DNA from 4 places in the Massilia genomosp. 1 genome. Region 2 is predicted to be linked to each of the others. Evidence: predicted binding sites of a transcription regulator. Region 2 holds the regulator's gene; each other region holds the start of a gene.
What was found. Region 2 encodes LexA, which represses DNA repair genes until DNA is damaged. Its sites were predicted from a motif close to ACTGTATNNNNATACAGT; they were not measured.

Region 1 (4,210 bases), on a different contig from region 2:
ATCATGGCCACCTGCATCACCTGTTCCTGGAAGATCGGCACGCCCAGGGTGCGTTCCAGCGCCACCTTCAATTCTTCCTTGGGATAGTCGGGCTTTTCCAGCCCCTGGCGCCGGCGCAGGTAGGGATGGACCATGCCGCCCTGGATCGGCCCCGGCCGCACCACCGCCACTTCGATCACCAGATCGTAAAAGGTGCGCGGCAGCATGCGCGGGAGCATGCTCATCTGCGCGCGCGATTCGATCTGGAACACGCCCACCGTGTCGGCCGCGCAAATCATGTCGTAGGTCGCGCGGTCCTCGGCCGGAATGTCTTGCAGGGAAAACACCGTGCCGCGCAGCTCGCCCACCAGCTCGAGCGCGCGCCGCAGCGCCGTGAGCATGCCGAGCGCCAGTACATCGACTTTCAGCAAGCCCAGTTCTTCCAGGTCGTCCTTGTCCCACTGGATCACGCTGCGCTCCGCCATGCTGGCGTTTTCGATCGGCACCAGGCGCGAGAGCTTGCCGGCGGCGATGACAAAACCGCCCGGGTGCTGCGACAGGTGGCGCGGAAAACCAAGCAGGCGCTGGGCCAGGGTGGCCCATTGCTGGGCCAGCGGGGAATCCGGGTCGAGCCCGCATTCGGCCAGGCGCTTGACCAGGTCGTCCTTGCTGTCGAACCAATGGTGCGTCCTGGCGACTTTGTCGACGATGGCCAGGTCGACCCCGAGCGCCTTGCCGCTGTCGCGCAGGGCGCTCTTGGGACGGTAGCTGATCACCACGGCGGCCAGGGCGGCGCGCGCGCGCCCGTATTTGTTGTAGATGTACTGGATCACTTCTTCGCGCCGCTGGTGTTCGAAGTCGACGTCGATGTCGGGCGGCTCGTCGCGCTCCTTGGAAATGAAGCGCCCGAACAGCAGATTGCCGCGCGCGGGGTCGACTTCGGTAATCCCCAGGCAGTAGCAGACGGCCGAGTTGGCGGCCGAACCGCGTCCCTGGCACAAAATCCCGATCGAGCGCGCATGGCGCACGATGTCGTACACGGTCAAAAAATAGGGTTCGTAGCGCAGTTCGCCGATCAGCCCGAGCTCGGTTTCGAGCTGTTCCTGCACCTTGGCCGGTATGCCGAGCGGAAAGCGGTGGTGCGCGCCGATATAGGTTTCGGCGCGCAGGTAGCCCGCTGCCGTTTGGCCGGGCGGCACCAGTTCGTCCGGGTATTCGTAGCGCAGCTGGTCGAGCGAAAACGTACACAGGCGCGCGATGCGCAGCGTTTCGGCCAGCGCCTCGGGGCTGTACAGGTTGGCCAGGCGCAGGCGCGCGCGCAGGTGCTGTTCGGCGTTTTGCGCCAGTTCGTAACCGCACTCGGCCACGGGCGTGTTGAGGCGGATCGCGCACAGGGTGTCGTGCAGCGGCTTGCGCGAGCGCACGTGCATGCAGACGTGGCCCAGCGCCACCACGGCCAGGCCGTGCTGCCAGGCCACTTCGTCGACCGTGGCGCGGTGCGCTTCGTCAAACGCGCGGTGCAGCAGGTTCAGGCCCAGCCAGGCGCGGCCGGGAAAGGTGGCGCCGATCCAGGCGGCCTGGGTGTGCAGGCGGTCGAGGTCGGCCGCGTCATGGCCGGGATAGGCGGGCAGCAAAATCGCCAGGCAGTCGGGCATGCCGGCCAGGTGGGCGTAGGCGGCGGCGGGCGCGGCCAGGTCGGCCGGCGTGAGCAGGTAGGTCCCCTTGGCCGTGCGCGTGCGCGCCAGGGTGATCAGCTCGGCCAGGTTGCCATAGCCGTTGCGGTTCTGCGCCAGCAGGATCAGCGACAGGGCCGCGCCGCCATCGTCATGGCACAGGTGGAAATGGGCGCCGATGATCAGGGGCAGCGCCGCCTTCTTGGCTTCGGCATGGGCCCGCACCACTCCCGCCAAGGAACATTCGTCGGTAATGGCCAGCGCCGCGTACCCGAGCTGGACGGCGCGGGCCACCAGTTCTTCGGCGTGGGAAGCGCCATGCAGGAAGGAAAAGTTGGTCAAACAATACAACTCGGCGTAATCGGGGAGGCTGGGGACGGGCGCGGCGCTACTCATGGGAAAATATTACAATCAAATGTTTGAGAGAAAATACTGTATGAAAACACAGTATACCTTCGGGCATTTTCTTGCCAATTGGGAATAACTATGCCGGTGCATCGGCTGCGCCGTGTTGGTGCATGACCCGCGCACGGCCATCGGGCCGGGCCGGGCCGGGCCGCGCCGGGCCACCACCCGGGACCGCACCATCGCGGTGCGCACCAAGGTGTGGCGGCCTGGGTCGCGGGCGCTGCGGCGCCGGCCGGCGAAGCGGCAGCGGCCGCTCACGGCGATTGACAACGTTGTCATTGCGCCACACCGCGCTGGACGTGGGGCATGGAAATTGCATTAGAATCAATCTCCTTCCAATAAAAACCCCGGAGACCGTCGCGTGTTCACCACCACCCCTTTACGTAGGTCCGTCTTGCTCGCTTTGTACGGCAGTGCCGCTCTCGCCTTGGTCGCCCCCGCCAGCTTCGCCCAGTCGGGCCAGCAAGCCACCAAGGAAGAGGTCATCCCCAGCGTCAGCGTGGTTGGCTCACGCCGCGTCTCGGCCACTTCCGCCACCGATACGGCGGTCCCGGTCGACCTGATTCCCATGACCCGCCTGGCCGAGCAGGGCGGCCAGTTCGACCTGGCCCAGACCCTGACCTATATCTCGCCTTCGTTCAATTCCACACGCCAGAGCGGGGCCGACGGTGCCGACCTGGTCGACTCGGCCGCCCTGCGCGGCCTGGGCTCGGATCAAACCCTGGTGTTGATGAACGGCAAGCGCCGGCACAGCACCTCGCTGGTGAACATTTTCGGCGCGCGCAACCGCGGCAATACCGGCACCGACATGAATGCGATTCCGCTCTTGGCGGTGAAGAACATCCAGGTGCTGCGCGATGGCGCCGCCGCCCAGTACGGCTCGGATGCGATCGCCGGCGTCATCAATATCGAACTGAAAAAATCGCTCGGCTGCGAGAGCGTGCTCGGCGCGGGCCAGTATTCGGCCGGCGACGGCGAGAACTACCTGGCCTCGGCCTATTGCGGCGTGGCCGTGGCCGGCGGCGCGGTCGGCATCACCGCTGAATATCTGGACCGTGGCCGCTCGAACCGGGCCGACGCGGGCAGCCTGCGCACCATCGGCGACAGCAAGGTGCAAAACCAGACCTTGTACCTGAACGGCGAGATCCCGATGGTCGACGGCAAGCTGTATTTCACGGCCGGCACCCAGAAGCGCGATGCCTCCTCGGCCGCGTTCGGCCGCGGTCCGGACCAGATTCCGGTACGTAATGCGCAAGCCATGTATCCGAACGGGTTTGCGCCGTACATCAATGCCGACATCGACGACCATTACGGCACGGTCGGCTATCGCGCCAAGCTGGGCGAGTGGAATGCGGACTTTTCGCAGACCTACGGCTACAACAAGATGCTTTACAACATCAGCAATACGCTCAATGCCTCGATCGCCAACGCCGACCTGCTCAAGGGCGGCAAGGGTGTGTCGGCCTCGCAATTCGACGCCGGCGGTTTTGCCGCCATGCAGCTGACCACGAATGCGGACGCCAGCCGTTTCTTTCCGAACATCTTAAGCGGCCTGAACCTGGCCTTCGGCGCCGAGTTCCGCAAGGAAAACTACAAAATCTTCGCCGGCGAAGCGGGATCGTACAACGATGTCGATGGCCCCGGCTTCGGCGGCGACCCTGGCAGCCAGGGTTTCCCGGGCTTTCGCCCGGGCGACGCGACCGACAACAGCCGCCATAGCGTGGCGGCCTACATCGATGTCGAGACCGACGTCACCGAGCGCCTGAAAGTGCTGTCGGCCGTGCGTTACGAGAAGTTCAGCGACTTCGGCAACAGCGTGACCGGCAAGCTGGCCGCGGCCTACAAGATCAGCGATGCGATCCTGCTGCGCGGTTCGGCCAGCACGGGTTTCCGCGCGCCGTCGCTGCAGCAAGCGTTCTTTTCGTCGACGTTCACCGAGTTCGTCAACGGCAATCCGGTCGATTCGGTGTTCGCGCCGAACGGCGGCAATGTGGCCAATGCGATCGGCATTCCGAAGTTGAAGGAAGAAGAGTCGGTCAGCTTCACCCTGGGCGGCACCTGGACGCCGACCCCGACCACCTCGGTCACGGCCGACCTGTACCGCATCGCGATCGACGACCGCATCGTGTTTTCGGGCCGTTTCGACGCCA
Region 2 (4,210 bases):
ATGTCCGGCACGGCCAGGTAGCGCGCGGCGGCGTTCGACAGTACCTTCCACGCACCTGCCGACAGCCACGGCTTGAACGCCGGAACCATGTGGGCGCTGCTGGCGAGTACCCCGGCCAGCGCGCAGCGTGCGAAATGCGGTCCGCAGCCATCCCTGGCAATCAATTCGCTCAACACGGCCATCGCCGCTTGCGGCCAGCGCGCGGCCGCCGCGTCAAAACGCGCGGACGAATACGACCTGCCCAGTGTTTCAAGCGCCAGCGCCGTCATCGCTTCGTGCGTGCCGATGCAACTGAGCCCGTCCGAGGTTTCCTCGTAGATGGCATGCGGGGCCAGGAGCGCGACCGCGCCGGCGCCACGGTCGCGCACCACCGTGGCCACGTGCCTGGCCGATGTGCCGATGTTGTGCTCACCGCAGCTTGCCGCCTTGGGCCAGCGGCGCAACGCTTTGATGGCGGCGTCCGAGGTGGCGTAGGCCTTGAACCACTCGTACTGTTCGAACCAGGGCGCGGGAGGCTGGCCTTCCGGCGACTGCGTGCCCAGGGTCAGTTCGTTGGCCAGGTCCGGCGCATCGGGCAGCAGGATGGCCAGCAGGGGACGGCGCCAGTCGGGCAGCGATGGTGCGGCCTGCCGCATCGACCGCACGCACGCGTTCCAGTCCTCCTCGCGCGCCTGCGCCAGGTGCTCACGCAACAGCATGTCGGCCTCGCGATAGCCGCCGGTTAACCAGCTGTAGCCGCTATTGTCCACGTCGGCGCTGATGGCGTACGCCAGGCCGGAGGGATCGCGCTCCTGATCGAGGACCATTCCCAGCCGCTGCAGATACACCGCGACGGCGTAGGGCAAGCCTCTGTCGCTCACCAGGAAGTCGGTGAAGGCGCTGGTATGCACCTCGCCGTAGGCGGAACCGGTTTTCGCTTCCAGCAGCATCATGATGGCGTCCGACAGGGGCGAACCGCGCCGCCGGTCCTGGGCGATGCGCTCGATGGTTTCGGCCACGGCATCGCGGTACGCGGGATCGGAGAGCTCCGCACTGAAGGTGCAATGGCGGGTGACCAGCTTGAAGTCGTCCCAGCATGCGCCGGCGTCGATGGCGCGCGCCATGCCGGGGAACCGGCGCGACGGCATTGCCAGCGCTGCCAGTGCGGGCGATATGTCGACCAGCGGCTCGACCGCCAGCCAGGGCGCCACAGCGCCTGGCGCGGCGATGGCGGGCGCGATGGGGAGCGGGGCGGGTGCGGCTGGCGCGGCTGGCACAGGCGCCAGCGGCGGCGCTGCGCCGATCTCGGCATAGCCCTTGCCGGTTTTTTCGCGTATCAGTTTGTCCATTGCCGCCACCGCCGTGGCGCGGTCAGGATGGGTGTTGGTTTGCCCCTGTCCCGCCGTGCCCACCTTGCCGTAGCGGACATGGAGATCGCAGCCATCCTGCTCGACTTCCCAGAATTTGTTGGACGCGCCTTCGCAACACTCGAAACGTCGCATTCGGCGTCCTAAGCGAGCTTGAAGGGAAGGGGGAAGCGGCTGCCGGCGCGCGCCGTACACTTGTTTCGCTTGCTCATAACGAATGATAAGATAAGTGTTGCAAAAAATGATACTTTACGGCAAAGCGGTGCCCCTGTCGAGCCGTGCCAATCCGGTTATGATGCGCATCCGGACATCCCATCGTGAGACATGCAATGAAGAAAACCCTGTTTTGCCTGGCATTGATGCTGGGCGGCGTGGCGCAAGCGGACGAGCTGGCCGACGCCAACGCCCTGTTCGCGAAAAAATCCTATCCGCAAGCGCTGCAGCTCTACACCAAACTGGCTAACGCCGGCAATGCCGAAGCCCAATTGCACATGGGCGAAATGTATTTTTACGGCGAGGCGGGGACGGTGGACCTGGCCAAGGCCGAAGCCTGGTTCAAGAAATCGGCGGCCAAGGGCAACAAGAGCGCCGCCGGCTCGCTCGAGATGATCAAAAAGCGCGAGACGCGGCGCGCCGAGCTCGATTACTGGATATCCGGATACGATGGCGCCGAGTTCAGCGCAGGCCAGTTCCGCTGTCCGGCGCCGCGCATTCCGGCCATGTCGAAGCAGAACGACGAGATCGAGAGCGTCTCGGCCAAGGTCGCCGCGTGGCAGGATTGCTACAACGCCTTCGTGCGCAAGCTGAACGACGCGAGCCCGCTGACCAAGCGCATTCCCAAGGATATCGCCGACCTCTTGACCAAGGAAGAAACCGAGCAGTCGCGCCTGCACCTGGAAGGCGTGTATGCCGGCATCGCCGAAAACGCCAAGGTTTCGGCCAAGCTGGTGCTGGCCGACTTCGGCGCCTGGCGCAGCGCCACCGACGCCTATATCAAGGAACACAACCGCATCGTGACCGATGCGGCCGCAAGCGCGCCGCGCAAGGGCGACTGAAGCAGGCGGGCGCAGCCGGGCCGCGCCCGCGCCCTCAGTTCCAGCTGCGCATCAAGCCCACCGCCAGGCCTTCGAGCGCGAAATCGTCGGTCGCCGGATCGACGTGGATGACCTTGAAGTCCGGGTTTTCCGGCAGCAGTTCGATCAGCGAGCCAGTCTTTTTGTAGCGCTTGACGGTGACGTCGTCACCGATGCGGGCCACCACGATCTGGCCATTCTTGGCGCTGTCGACCTTTTTGACGGCCAGCAAGTCGCCATCCATGATGCCGGCGTCGCGCATCGACCAGCCACGCACCTTGAGCAGGAAATCGGGGCGCGACGAAAACATCGCCGGGTCCACGCTGTAGGTCGCTTCCACATGTTCCTGCGCCAGGATGGGCGAACCGGCGGCCACGCGCCCGACCAGCGGCAGCGACATGAGCAGGTTCGGCGGCGGCATGGCGATGGCGTCGACGCTGGCGCCGATCAGGCGGATGCCGCGCGAGGTGCCCGGCGAAATTTCGATGGCGCCCTTGCGCGCGAGCGCCTGCAGGTGCTCTTCGGCCGCGTTGGCCGACTTGAAGCCCAGTTCATTGGCGATCTCGGCACGGGTCGGAGGAAAGCCCGTGTTCTCGATCGCATCCTTGATCAGGTTGAGGATTTGTTCTTGCCGTGGTGTGAGCTTGATCATCGATGTGCGGGACTGTGTATATGGACAGACTGTATTTTTGTACAGTATTTCGCGCAATGCAAGGGTTAATTGGCAGAACGGGGAATTATTTGCGACAGGGGCTGTCCAACAAGGACCAAAGGAGGCGCGTCATGGAGCGGCTGGCGGTTTCACCGGTGGGTTATGAGGACGATTTTGTGCTGTGGCGCGAGCAGCAGGCGCAGTTGCTGCGGGCGGAGCGCAGGGAACCCGCAGCTCATCTCGGGCACATCGTTGCGTGCGCGGAACAGCGTCGCAAAAAGAATGTTGTGCCATAAACGCCGCCGAAACCCGTAAGCGCCTCACAGCGTCCTTGTCTGTTGCTCCATTTCACGCTATAATCGCCGGCTTTCCCTTCCCACACTCGTCTTGACGCCGAGGTGGGCATTTGTTTAAACGTCCCTAAGGAGTTATGCATGCGTCATTATGAAATCGTTTTTATCGTCCACCCGGACCAAAGCGAGCAAGTCCCGGCGATGATCGAACGCTACAAAGCCAGCGTAAGCACGCGCGGCGGTTCGGTTCACCGTGTTGAAGACTGGGGCCGTCGCCAGATGGCTTACTCGATCCAGAAGCTGCCAAAAGCGCACTACATCTGCCTGAACATCGAATGCGACAACGAGACCCTCGTGGAACTCGAAACCGCGTTCAAATTCAATGATGCCGTGCTGCGTCACCTCACCGTTAAGATGAAGAAGGCTGAAACCACACCGTCGCCGATGATGAAATCGGTACAACGTGAAGACGCAGCCAAGAGCCACCGCACTGAAGCGCCTGCTCCTGCAGCCGCGCCAGCGCCAGCTCCAGCCGCAGCAGCGTAATTGTTGACAAGATTCCCTGAACGCGAATTGACCTCACCTCGGTGAATCAACTCCAGTTCGTAGCCCAGATTTGCGAGCGCGACGTATTGCGCTACACCCCGGCCGGCGTGCCCATCGTGACCGCCACCCTGCTGCACAGTTCGCAGCAGATGGAAGCAGGGCTTGCCAGGTTGGTCGAATTCGAGATCACCGCGCTTGCCGCGGGCGAGATTTCGGGACGATTCAGCCAGGCCGAATTGGGCGCCGTTCATCAGTTCACGGGATTTCTGGCCAAGAAGAACCGCAGCAGCAAAAGCCTGG
Region 3 (4,210 bases), on a different contig from region 2:
GCTCAGAATGGAGCCGGCGCCATCTTCCGAGGAGCCCGTTTTCTTACGTGTGACCATTGAATACCTCAACTAAAATGTGTGGGACGAGAGACCGGCGCGGGAATGCGACACCACCTGCCAGGGCAAGGTAGCGAAACGATCAAAACGAGGGTGTGGGGACGTACGGAGCGTGCCCGGACGGCGCAAACCGCCCGGGACCCTGCCAGCGCATGACAGCGCAGGTCAGTTACGACGGCCCAGCAGTTTTGACAGCGTGTAACCGACGCCCAGCGCTACCAGGATCGAGGTCGCCGGGCTGGTGCGGACATAGTCGCGCCCGGTTTCTGCGAAGTTCTTGTAGGCATCGGTCAGCTGGCGGGTTTTTTCATCGACGCGACCAGTCACGCCGCTCAGGGCGCCACTGACTTTGTCGACACCGGCGTGGGCGCTGGAAGCCATGCGATCGACGATCGGCTGGGCGGCGTCGGCGGCCTTGTCGATGGTGTTGTGCAGGTCGGTCGCGCTTTTGCTCAGATCGCTGCCCTTGTTGTTGTCGTTGGGCTTGTTATTCTCGCTGCGGCCGGCGCCAAGATCCTTGCCCATGCTGCTGCCCGAACCTTCGTTACCCAGATTGCTTGCGTTGCCGCCGTTCGATTTTTGATTGTCCATGATCCATTCCTCTAAAAGTTTGTTACCAGCGCGGTGGTGACACCTGTTGTTGGTGCCGAATACAAAAAATATAACGATTGCCGTTTGCTCACTGTGCGGTGACTAACAGAATTGCCATGCATGCCAGGAGGCATTGTTATGCCGGAGGGTGGGAATGGGGGGGTGCGGGCGCTTTGCGCGCCCTCAACAATGCAATATTGACGCGGGCGATGCCGGCGCAGGATGGACAGGTGAATGAGCCCGATCAATGGCATTGCCGGGCAGGCCGGCTGCGATGCCGGCCTGCCGAGGCAGGCTCTACATACACGCCCATGAATAAGGGGCATTTTTGCGTTCCACGGCCGGCGCGCTGCGGCCTTGCCCTCCGCTCGCAGGGCTCGCACTGCGTTCGCGGAGGGTGCGCGGCAATCGCATCCGGCCATGTTCGCCAAATTCTGGCCTGTATGTTTAGCAGTCGGCCCGATGGCCGCCATGATGCGACAAGCCAAAACCGGCCCCATGCGCCCTCCCCGTCGGGCCGAACAGCGCGGCAACCAGCGGATCGCGGTAGGGATGGCCCTTCCATTCTGACGCCAGGACGCGCTGGATCGGGTGCGGATCGGGTTCGGTGGGATCGGGCAGGCCGGCGGCCCGGTACACCATGTGCGCGCGCCGCGTGCGCGGATCGCGCCCGATCGCGCCTTCGCGGAACAGCTCCAGGCATTGCTGGCGCACCTTTTCGGCATCGGCGCCCAGGCGTTGGGCCAGCGGGGCGACTTGCGTGGGACCGTGCGCGAGCGCGGCCAGGATGTTGCAACGCAGTTGATCAACCAGATAACGTCTCATGCTGCCCTCCAGTAAGTGTCGATGGCTTGGGCCAGGGCATCGCCGTCGAGGCGATGGCGCAGCGCGGTTAATTCCCCGATCACGCCACCGGCGGCGACGGCGGCGTTGCGGCTCTCTCGCCAGGCGCATGCGACGGCGAGCAACTGGCGCGCTTCGTGATTGAGTTCTGGTTGGACGGTCATCTGTTCTCCTTGGTGGCATGCCTGCCGCTGGCGCGGGCGTGGCGGGGCGGCCGCCATTGCAACTGCAATGACGCCGGACTTGGGGTCAAACTGGTCGAACTGCCGGGTCAGGCCCGGCGCGCAGCACGGTGCGCGGGCACCGGTGACGCACATCGATCGCCTCGACTGATCGTGCCTGCCACCGGCGTAGTACGCAGGCTGGGCCGGACGACCGCATCAGGCGGCTGGCACCGGCCGCGCGCGCGGCTGGAGACCATGACCTCCTGGCGCAACAAGGCGCTGGTAAAGCCGGGCAAAAACCGGACAGGTATCGCTGTGTTCATAAGCAGTATATTAGTCCTACTAATCACGTTTGTCAACAGTCAGACTGATTGCTTTTTATTAGTTTTCCTTATATTGTTCGATGTATGCCAGCCCTCCCCCTAAACCCACACGAGCTCGCGGAAGCAGCGCAGCTCAAGCAACTCTTCATTGAGTGGCAACACGCGCGCCGCAGCCAAGGGCTGCCTGCGTCCCAGGAAGCCGCCGCCAACCAGATGGCGTTCGGCCAAAGCGCCTTGAACCAATATCTCAACGGCAAAATCCCCTTGAATATCGATGTCGCCATCAAGTTTTCGAAACTGCTGGGCGTGCCGATCTCCGCCTTCAGCGCCGCGCTGGCCTCGCATGCGGACGATTACGCCGCAGCCAAGGATGCGATGGCCTTGGCGCAGTCGCGCGAGAACGATTTCCGCCTGGTCGGCAGGCGCATCACGATCGATGCCGACCAGGACGAGACCATCCCCATCAAGAAGGTCAGCCTGACCTTGCGCGCCGGCGTCATGGGCTTCGAGGCGTCGCAGGAGGATCAAACCGACACCACCATCAATCTGCCGCGTCGCTTCATCGAGAAAAACGACCTGGTGCCGCAATGCCTGCTGGCCATCAGCGTCAAGGGCGACAGCATGTGGCCGTTGATGATCGAAGGCGATGTGGTCGTCATCAATATTGCCGACACCAAACCGATCAACAACGAGTTGTACGCGGTCAATTTCGATGGCGAGGCCGTGGTCAAGCAACTGGTGCGCGAGGGCCGCGAATGGTATCTGTCTTCCATGAATCCGGACCCGGCCTACCACCGGCGCGCCTGCCGCGGCGGCGAATGCATCATCGTCGGACGCGTGATCCGGCAGGAAGCGCGCACCTTGATGAATCGCGTCTGAGGACGCCTGCGGGCCGCCAAGGGTGGATTTGACTGCTCACCTACTTCACCGCGCCCGCCATGTGCGGGCATGTTGACGCGCCTGCCGGCCGTCGTCACACCTCAAATTATCAGTCGGACTACTCGTCATAAAAATCAGTCGGGCGAATAGCCAGGAAGTAGAACAAGGAGAGGAAATCAGAAAAGAACGCGAACGGCTGGAAGCGCAATACAAGAAAGCCGATGCCGAATGGCGGCAAACACAAGCGCAATGGCGTCAAGCCGGGATCGAGCAGCGGATGGAACGTCAACGCGTCGAGGCGCAGTTGTGGGCCGAGCACCGTCGCCAGTCGGCAGGGCGGGAACAAAGAGAAGTCGAGCGCCAAGGTGTGCAGAGGAACGGCACGTCGAGTTTGTGCGCATGGGTGCGGAGCGGCGCGCGGAATTCGAAAAGCGCCTCGATGAGCGCTTTGACAATATGGATTGCCACTACCTTGAAATCAAGGCCGGCAAGACCTCAAGAAAACGGTCATCATTACCGCCATCACGGCAGCCCAGGCAACGGTGTTCGGGGTCGCTGCCTTTAACGCGACGCTCCTGTCCGGCATGATCAGCAGCGTCGAAGCAGGAAAATACACCAGCGGCGCGCAGAGCGGGAAAACGCTGTTGCACCTCCCGTCCCTGGCGCCATCGACGCTGCGCTGAGCGCCCCATGAGCGCCGGCACCCGCCCCAATCAGCCGCCACCGGCAAGAAAAAACCCGCTACGCCGTGAGGCGTGCGGGTTTTTACTTGATACATATACCTGGTGCCGATTGCCGGAATCGAACTGGCGACCTTTTCATTACGAATGAACTGCTCTACCAACTGAGCTAAATCGGCGAAGACGCGTATTCTAGCAAAGAACCCGGCAAAATTGCTAGTCCGAATGCGCGTTCTTTCGGTTTTTGTCAAAAAAACCAGTTTTACTCGGCGTGATAGCTGCTCACGCGCTCAACTTCACTCTTCGAACCGAGGAACACCGGCACCCGCTGGTGCAGCTTGTGCGGCGCGATATCGAGGATGCGGGTGCGTCCGTCGGTCGCGGCGCCGCCGGCCTGCTCGACGATCATCGCCATCGGATTGGCTTCGTACATCAGGCGCAGCTTGCCCGGCATCGAGGTGTCGCGCGTATCGGCCGGATACATGAAGATGCCGCCGCGGTTGAGGATGCGATGCACGTCGGCCACCATCGAAGCGATCCAGCGCATATTGAAATCCTTGCCACGAACGCCGGTCGATCCGGCCAGCAGCTCGTCGACATAGCGCTGCACCGGCGCGTGCCAGTGGCGCTGGTTCGACATGTTGATCGCGAATTCCTTGGTCGCTTCGGGAAT
Region 4 (4,210 bases), on a different contig from region 2:
GGCAAGTGTAGGGCGGATGCTTGTCGCGGCAAACGGAAATCCTGGCAGCTTCCGACCGCGTGCTTAGCCTGCTCAACGTTCGCAATGACAAGCTCGATTATGCCCGCATCTGTCGGGAATGGGTCCAGCGGATCGAGGCCGCCAAACCCGAGCTGATCGCGATGGTCGGGGCGGATAAGACGAATGAATATGTCCCATACCTGCGTATGCCGGCAGCGGCATTCGCGCGGCAACAGTTCGGCTTGTTGCGCTTGACATTCCGCTCGTACGCCAACGCATGCCCCCCCGATTTCCACGGTTCTTACCGTTTTCTAAGAGGTTGACATGCCCGACATTCACGAAATTGCACGCGAAATCTTTGAAGCCCAGCCGTTCAGCCAATTCCTGGCAGCCAAGCTCGTCAGCACCGGGCCGACTGAAGCGGAAATCCGCATCGACATCACTGACAATCTGAAACAGCAGCACGGTTTCGTGCATGGCGGGGTGGTCAGCTACCTCGCCGACAACGCCATTACCTTCGCTGGTGGCGTAGCGCTCGGCGGCAATGCCCTGACATCCGAGTACAAGATCAACTACGTCAGACCCGCCACGGGAACGCATCTGATCGCTCGCGCCCAGGCAAAGAGCGTCGGAAAGCGCCAGGCCGTTTGCTCGGCGGAGATCTATGCGGTGCAAGACGGGGTGGAGAAAATCTGCGCTATCGCACAAGGCACCGTGGTGCGCAGTGACTAGCTGGCACTTGCTCGTGGACGCGGGAACCTGATCCGATCCATGCGTTCGCACAGCTAGCCAGGGTCTTATTTGAGAGTACATTATGCCGGTGCGGCAGCCCTCGCCGGCACAACAATATGGACATTCCAATGAAGCACGAAACACAAGTGGCTCTCATCCACCAGCTGTTCGCCCTGCGAGAACGCGGCCGCCAACAGGACAATGCGATATTCTCTGCGACAGGCGATGATGGCGGCGCCGGGCGCATTGCGCCACGCGTGCGCCGTGTCGCCCTGCATGCGCCAGGTTGACGCACGCATGGCGCAATGCGGCCGCTGGCCTTTTACGCCCAGCACGCCTGTTGGCGTTGTTGTGCTGCTGATAGCGCAGCTCAGGAAAACAAATCCAGCTGGCCGGTGGCGTTGCCGCATTGTTTGGGCTTGGCCGGGGGAACGACGATCGGCTTCTTGAAGCGTGACGTGTCCAGCTCGCCAAACCGCCCGCTGGTCAGGTTCATGCCCAGCCGCTCCACCGCCTTGACGAAACGCTGGCGTATCAGATCGGCCCAGACGCCCTCCCCGTGCATGCGCTTGCTGAAGTCGCTGTCGTAGTCTTTGCCGCCGCGCATTTCGCGCACCCGGTTCATCACCCGCTGCGCCCGCTCGGGAAAGTGTGCCTGCAGCCATTCCTGGAACAGGGGATTGACCTCCAATGGCAGTCGCAGCACGACGTAGTGCGCGCTCACGGCCCCGGCGTCGCGCGCCGCTTCCAGCACGCGTTCGAGCTCGGGCTCGGTGACGAAGGGAATCACCGGCGCCACGCTGACCCGCACCGGGATGCCGGCGTCGGTCAGGCGCCGGATCGTGCGCAAACGCCGCGCCGGCGCCGCCGCGCGCGGCTCGAGCGTGCGCGAGATGGCAGGGTCGAGCGTGGTGAGCGTGACGGCCGCAATCGCCTGGTTCTTGGCCGCCATGGCCCCGATCAGGTCGATGTCGCGCTCGATCAGCGAGGACTTGCTGATCAGCGCGACCGGATGCTCGCAGTCGTGCAGCACTTCCAGCACGCGCCGGGTAATGCCCAGCCCACGCTCGCACGGCTGGTAGGCGTCGGTGTTGACGCCGACCGCGATCGGCTCCGGCACGTAGGACGGCCTGGCCAGCTCGCGCCGCAGCAGCTCGGGCGCGTTGACCTTGGCGAACAGGCGGCTTTCGAAGTCCAGCCCCGGCGACAGGCCAAGGTAGCTGTGGGTCGGCCGCGCAAAGCAGTAAATGCAGCCGTGCTCGCACCCGCGATAGGGATTGAGCGACACATTGAAGGGAATGTCGGGCGAGCTGTTGCGGCTCAGGATGGTCCTGGCGAATTCGTCGGTGACCTGGGTGCGGAACGGCGCCGGCGCGTCGTCCTCGTCGGCATGCACCCAGCCGTCGTCAAACCGCTCGCGCGCATTGACCTCGTAGCGGCCCTGCAGGTTGGTGACGGCGCCGCGCCCCTTTTGCGCCGCCAGCGGGCGCGGCGGGAGCATGACGCTTTCTTCAAAGTCCTTGTCGCGATCGGTCACCGGAGCACCCATTTAACTGTATAAACATACAGTATTCTACGCCGGTGATGCGGCTTTTTCAAGCAGCGTTCAAAGCCGGCCTTGATGTAGCACAAACGTGTCGATCAAGTCATCGAAAGCGCGGCTCAGCGGCAGGAACTTATCGTGGTCGCCGTCGATCTCACCCAAGGCATGACACGTCGCTTCCAGGGTCGAGAGCTGGTCAGGGGCGTGCGCCTTGCGGATGCGGTAACGCGAGGGCGGCATGTCGCTCAGCGGCAGGCGTGGCAAGGCATGCAGCAGGGGATTACGGTACAGCATCTTGCGGCTTTTGCGCCAGGTGCCGTCGAGCACGACAAGCAGCAGTTTGCCAGGCGCGCCTAGCAGCCCCGACGGCAGTGGCGGCGGCGTCGGCATGCCCAGCGAGCGGTCGTCCGGCGTGTCGGGATAGAGCAACACAGCCTGCCGGCCTTCCACGTCCAGCAGCGCGGACAGTTGCGCCGGGTCGAATACCTCGCCGGCGACCAGCGTGCTGCCGGCCACGCTCAGGTGCAGCAGGCGCGCACTGCCCTTGGCGTTGCGCACTTCCAGCGGGTGCTGCAGGATCAGCAAGCGCACCTCGCTGGCGACCGGACGAATCCAGCGGCAGATGCACGCCGCCGCCGGTCGCGTACACAGGGCGCACATGCTACGCCGAACCGGCGCGGCTTGCCCGTGCGCGGGAGCGGCTTGTTCCGCCTGAAGCACGGGCGTGGCCTGCGCCTGTGCTGGCGCGGCCACGGCGTGCCCCGGCTGAAGCACACTTGCGCCCTGCCCCTGCCCCTGTCCAGGCGCCGGGTCGGCGCCGCCGCGTCGCTGCGGACCGGCGTTCACCGGCCCGCCAGCGCCAGCGCGCGCCGTCCGCCCGTCGGCTGGCCGAGCTTGAACACGCCGACCACCTGCGACAGTTGCGCCGCCTGGTCCTGCATCGCCGCCGCCGCCGCCGCGGCCTGCTCGACCAGCGCCGCGTTCTGCTGGGTCACCTGGTCCATCTGGGTCACCGCCAAATTGACCTGTTCGATGCCGTCGCGCTGCTCGTCGCTGGCGCTGGTGATGTCGTTCATGATGCGCGTCACGCGGTTGATGCTCGTCACCACTTCTTCCATCGTCTTGCCGGCCTGGTCCACCAAACGCGTGCCGTTGTCGACCTTGCTGACCGAGTCGCCGATCAGTTGCTTGATCTCTTTCGCGGCCGCCGCCGAACGTTGCGCCAGGATGCGCACTTCGGAGGCCACCACCGCAAACCCGCGCCCCTGCTCGCCGGCCCGCGCCGCTTCCACCGCCGCATTGAGCGCAAGAATATTGGTCTGGAAAGCAATCCCGTCGATCACGCCGATAATCTCGACAATCTTGGTCGACGATGCATTGATCGAACTCATCGTCGCCACCACGTCCGACACCACCGTGCCGCCACGGATCGCCACCGCGGCCGCGCTGATGGCCAACTGGTTCGCTTCGCGCGCGTTGTCGGCGTTGAGCTTGACGGTGGAGGTCAGCTGGTCCATGGCCGAGGCTGTTTCTTGCAGTGAACTGGCCTGGTCTTCGGTGCGCGAGGACAGATCCAGGTTGCCGCTGGCAATCTCGCGCGAGGCCGTGCCAATGGCGTCGGTGCCGCTGCGTACCTCGCCGACGATATCGACCAGGCTATCGTTCATGCGCTTGAGCGATTGCATCAGTTGCCCGGTTTCGTCGCGGCTGTCGATCGCGATGCGGCTGGTCAGGTCGCCCGAGGCCACCGTTTCGGCGACCCGCACGGCAGCCCGGATCGGCCGCGTGATGGTACCCGTGATCCATATCGCGCAGGCAATCCCGATCAGCATGGCAATCGCGCCCAGGCTGATGAGCAAGGTGCGCCCGCTCGCGTACTGGACGGCGATCGCGGCGGCGGTGCTGTCGAGCACAGCGCGCTGCTCGCCGGACAGG

Region 1: the regulator LexA is predicted to act here: its motif matches at 2,084-2,101, upstream of F1735_RS00170 (error-prone DNA polymerase).
Region 3: the regulator LexA is predicted to act here: its motif matches at 1,968-1,985, upstream of F1735_RS00270 (LexA family transcriptional regulator).
Region 4: the regulator LexA is predicted to act here: its motif matches at 2,285-2,302, upstream of F1735_RS14430 (PA0069 family radical SAM protein).

The regions. Positions count from the first base shown of each region.
Region 1 is NZ_WHJF01000001.1:31,982-36,191, reverse strand. Features, by position in the region: gene F1735_RS00170 (error-prone DNA polymerase) at 1-2,048, opposite strand, end outside; gene F1735_RS00165 (TonB-dependent receptor plug domain-containing protein) at 2,422-4,210, shown strand, end outside.
Region 2 is NZ_WHJF01000037.1:51,374-55,583, forward strand. Features, by position in the region: gene F1735_RS15680 (WGR and DUF4132 domain-containing protein) at 1-1,481, opposite strand, end outside; gene F1735_RS15685 (tetratricopeptide repeat protein) at 1,676-2,401, shown strand; gene lexA (transcriptional repressor LexA) at 2,436-3,071, opposite strand; gene F1735_RS15695 (DUF29 domain-containing protein) at 3,203-3,367, shown strand; gene rpsF (30S ribosomal protein S6) at 3,506-3,910, shown strand; gene priB (primosomal replication protein N) at 3,952-4,210, shown strand, end outside.
Region 3 is NZ_WHJF01000001.1:62,474-66,683, forward strand. Features, by position in the region: gene F1735_RS00250 (catalase) at 1-57, opposite strand, end outside; gene F1735_RS00255 (DUF883 family protein) at 223-648, opposite strand; gene F1735_RS00260 (hypothetical protein) at 1,096-1,473, opposite strand; gene F1735_RS00265 (hypothetical protein) at 1,470-1,655, opposite strand; gene F1735_RS00270 (LexA family transcriptional regulator) at 2,063-2,857, shown strand; gene F1735_RS00275 (hypothetical protein) at 2,976-3,221, opposite strand; tRNA gene F1735_RS00280 (tRNA-Thr) at 3,641-3,716, opposite strand; gene F1735_RS00285 (class 1 fructose-bisphosphatase) at 3,800-4,210, opposite strand, start outside.
Region 4 is NZ_WHJF01000032.1:39,919-44,128, forward strand. Features, by position in the region: gene F1735_RS14415 (class I SAM-dependent methyltransferase) at 21-323, shown strand; gene F1735_RS14420 (PaaI family thioesterase) at 325-732, shown strand; gene F1735_RS14425 (hypothetical protein) at 813-1,067, opposite strand; gene F1735_RS14430 (PA0069 family radical SAM protein) at 1,103-2,233, opposite strand; gene F1735_RS14435 (tRNA-uridine aminocarboxypropyltransferase) at 2,339-3,121, opposite strand; gene F1735_RS14440 (methyl-accepting chemotaxis protein) at 3,118-4,210, opposite strand, start outside.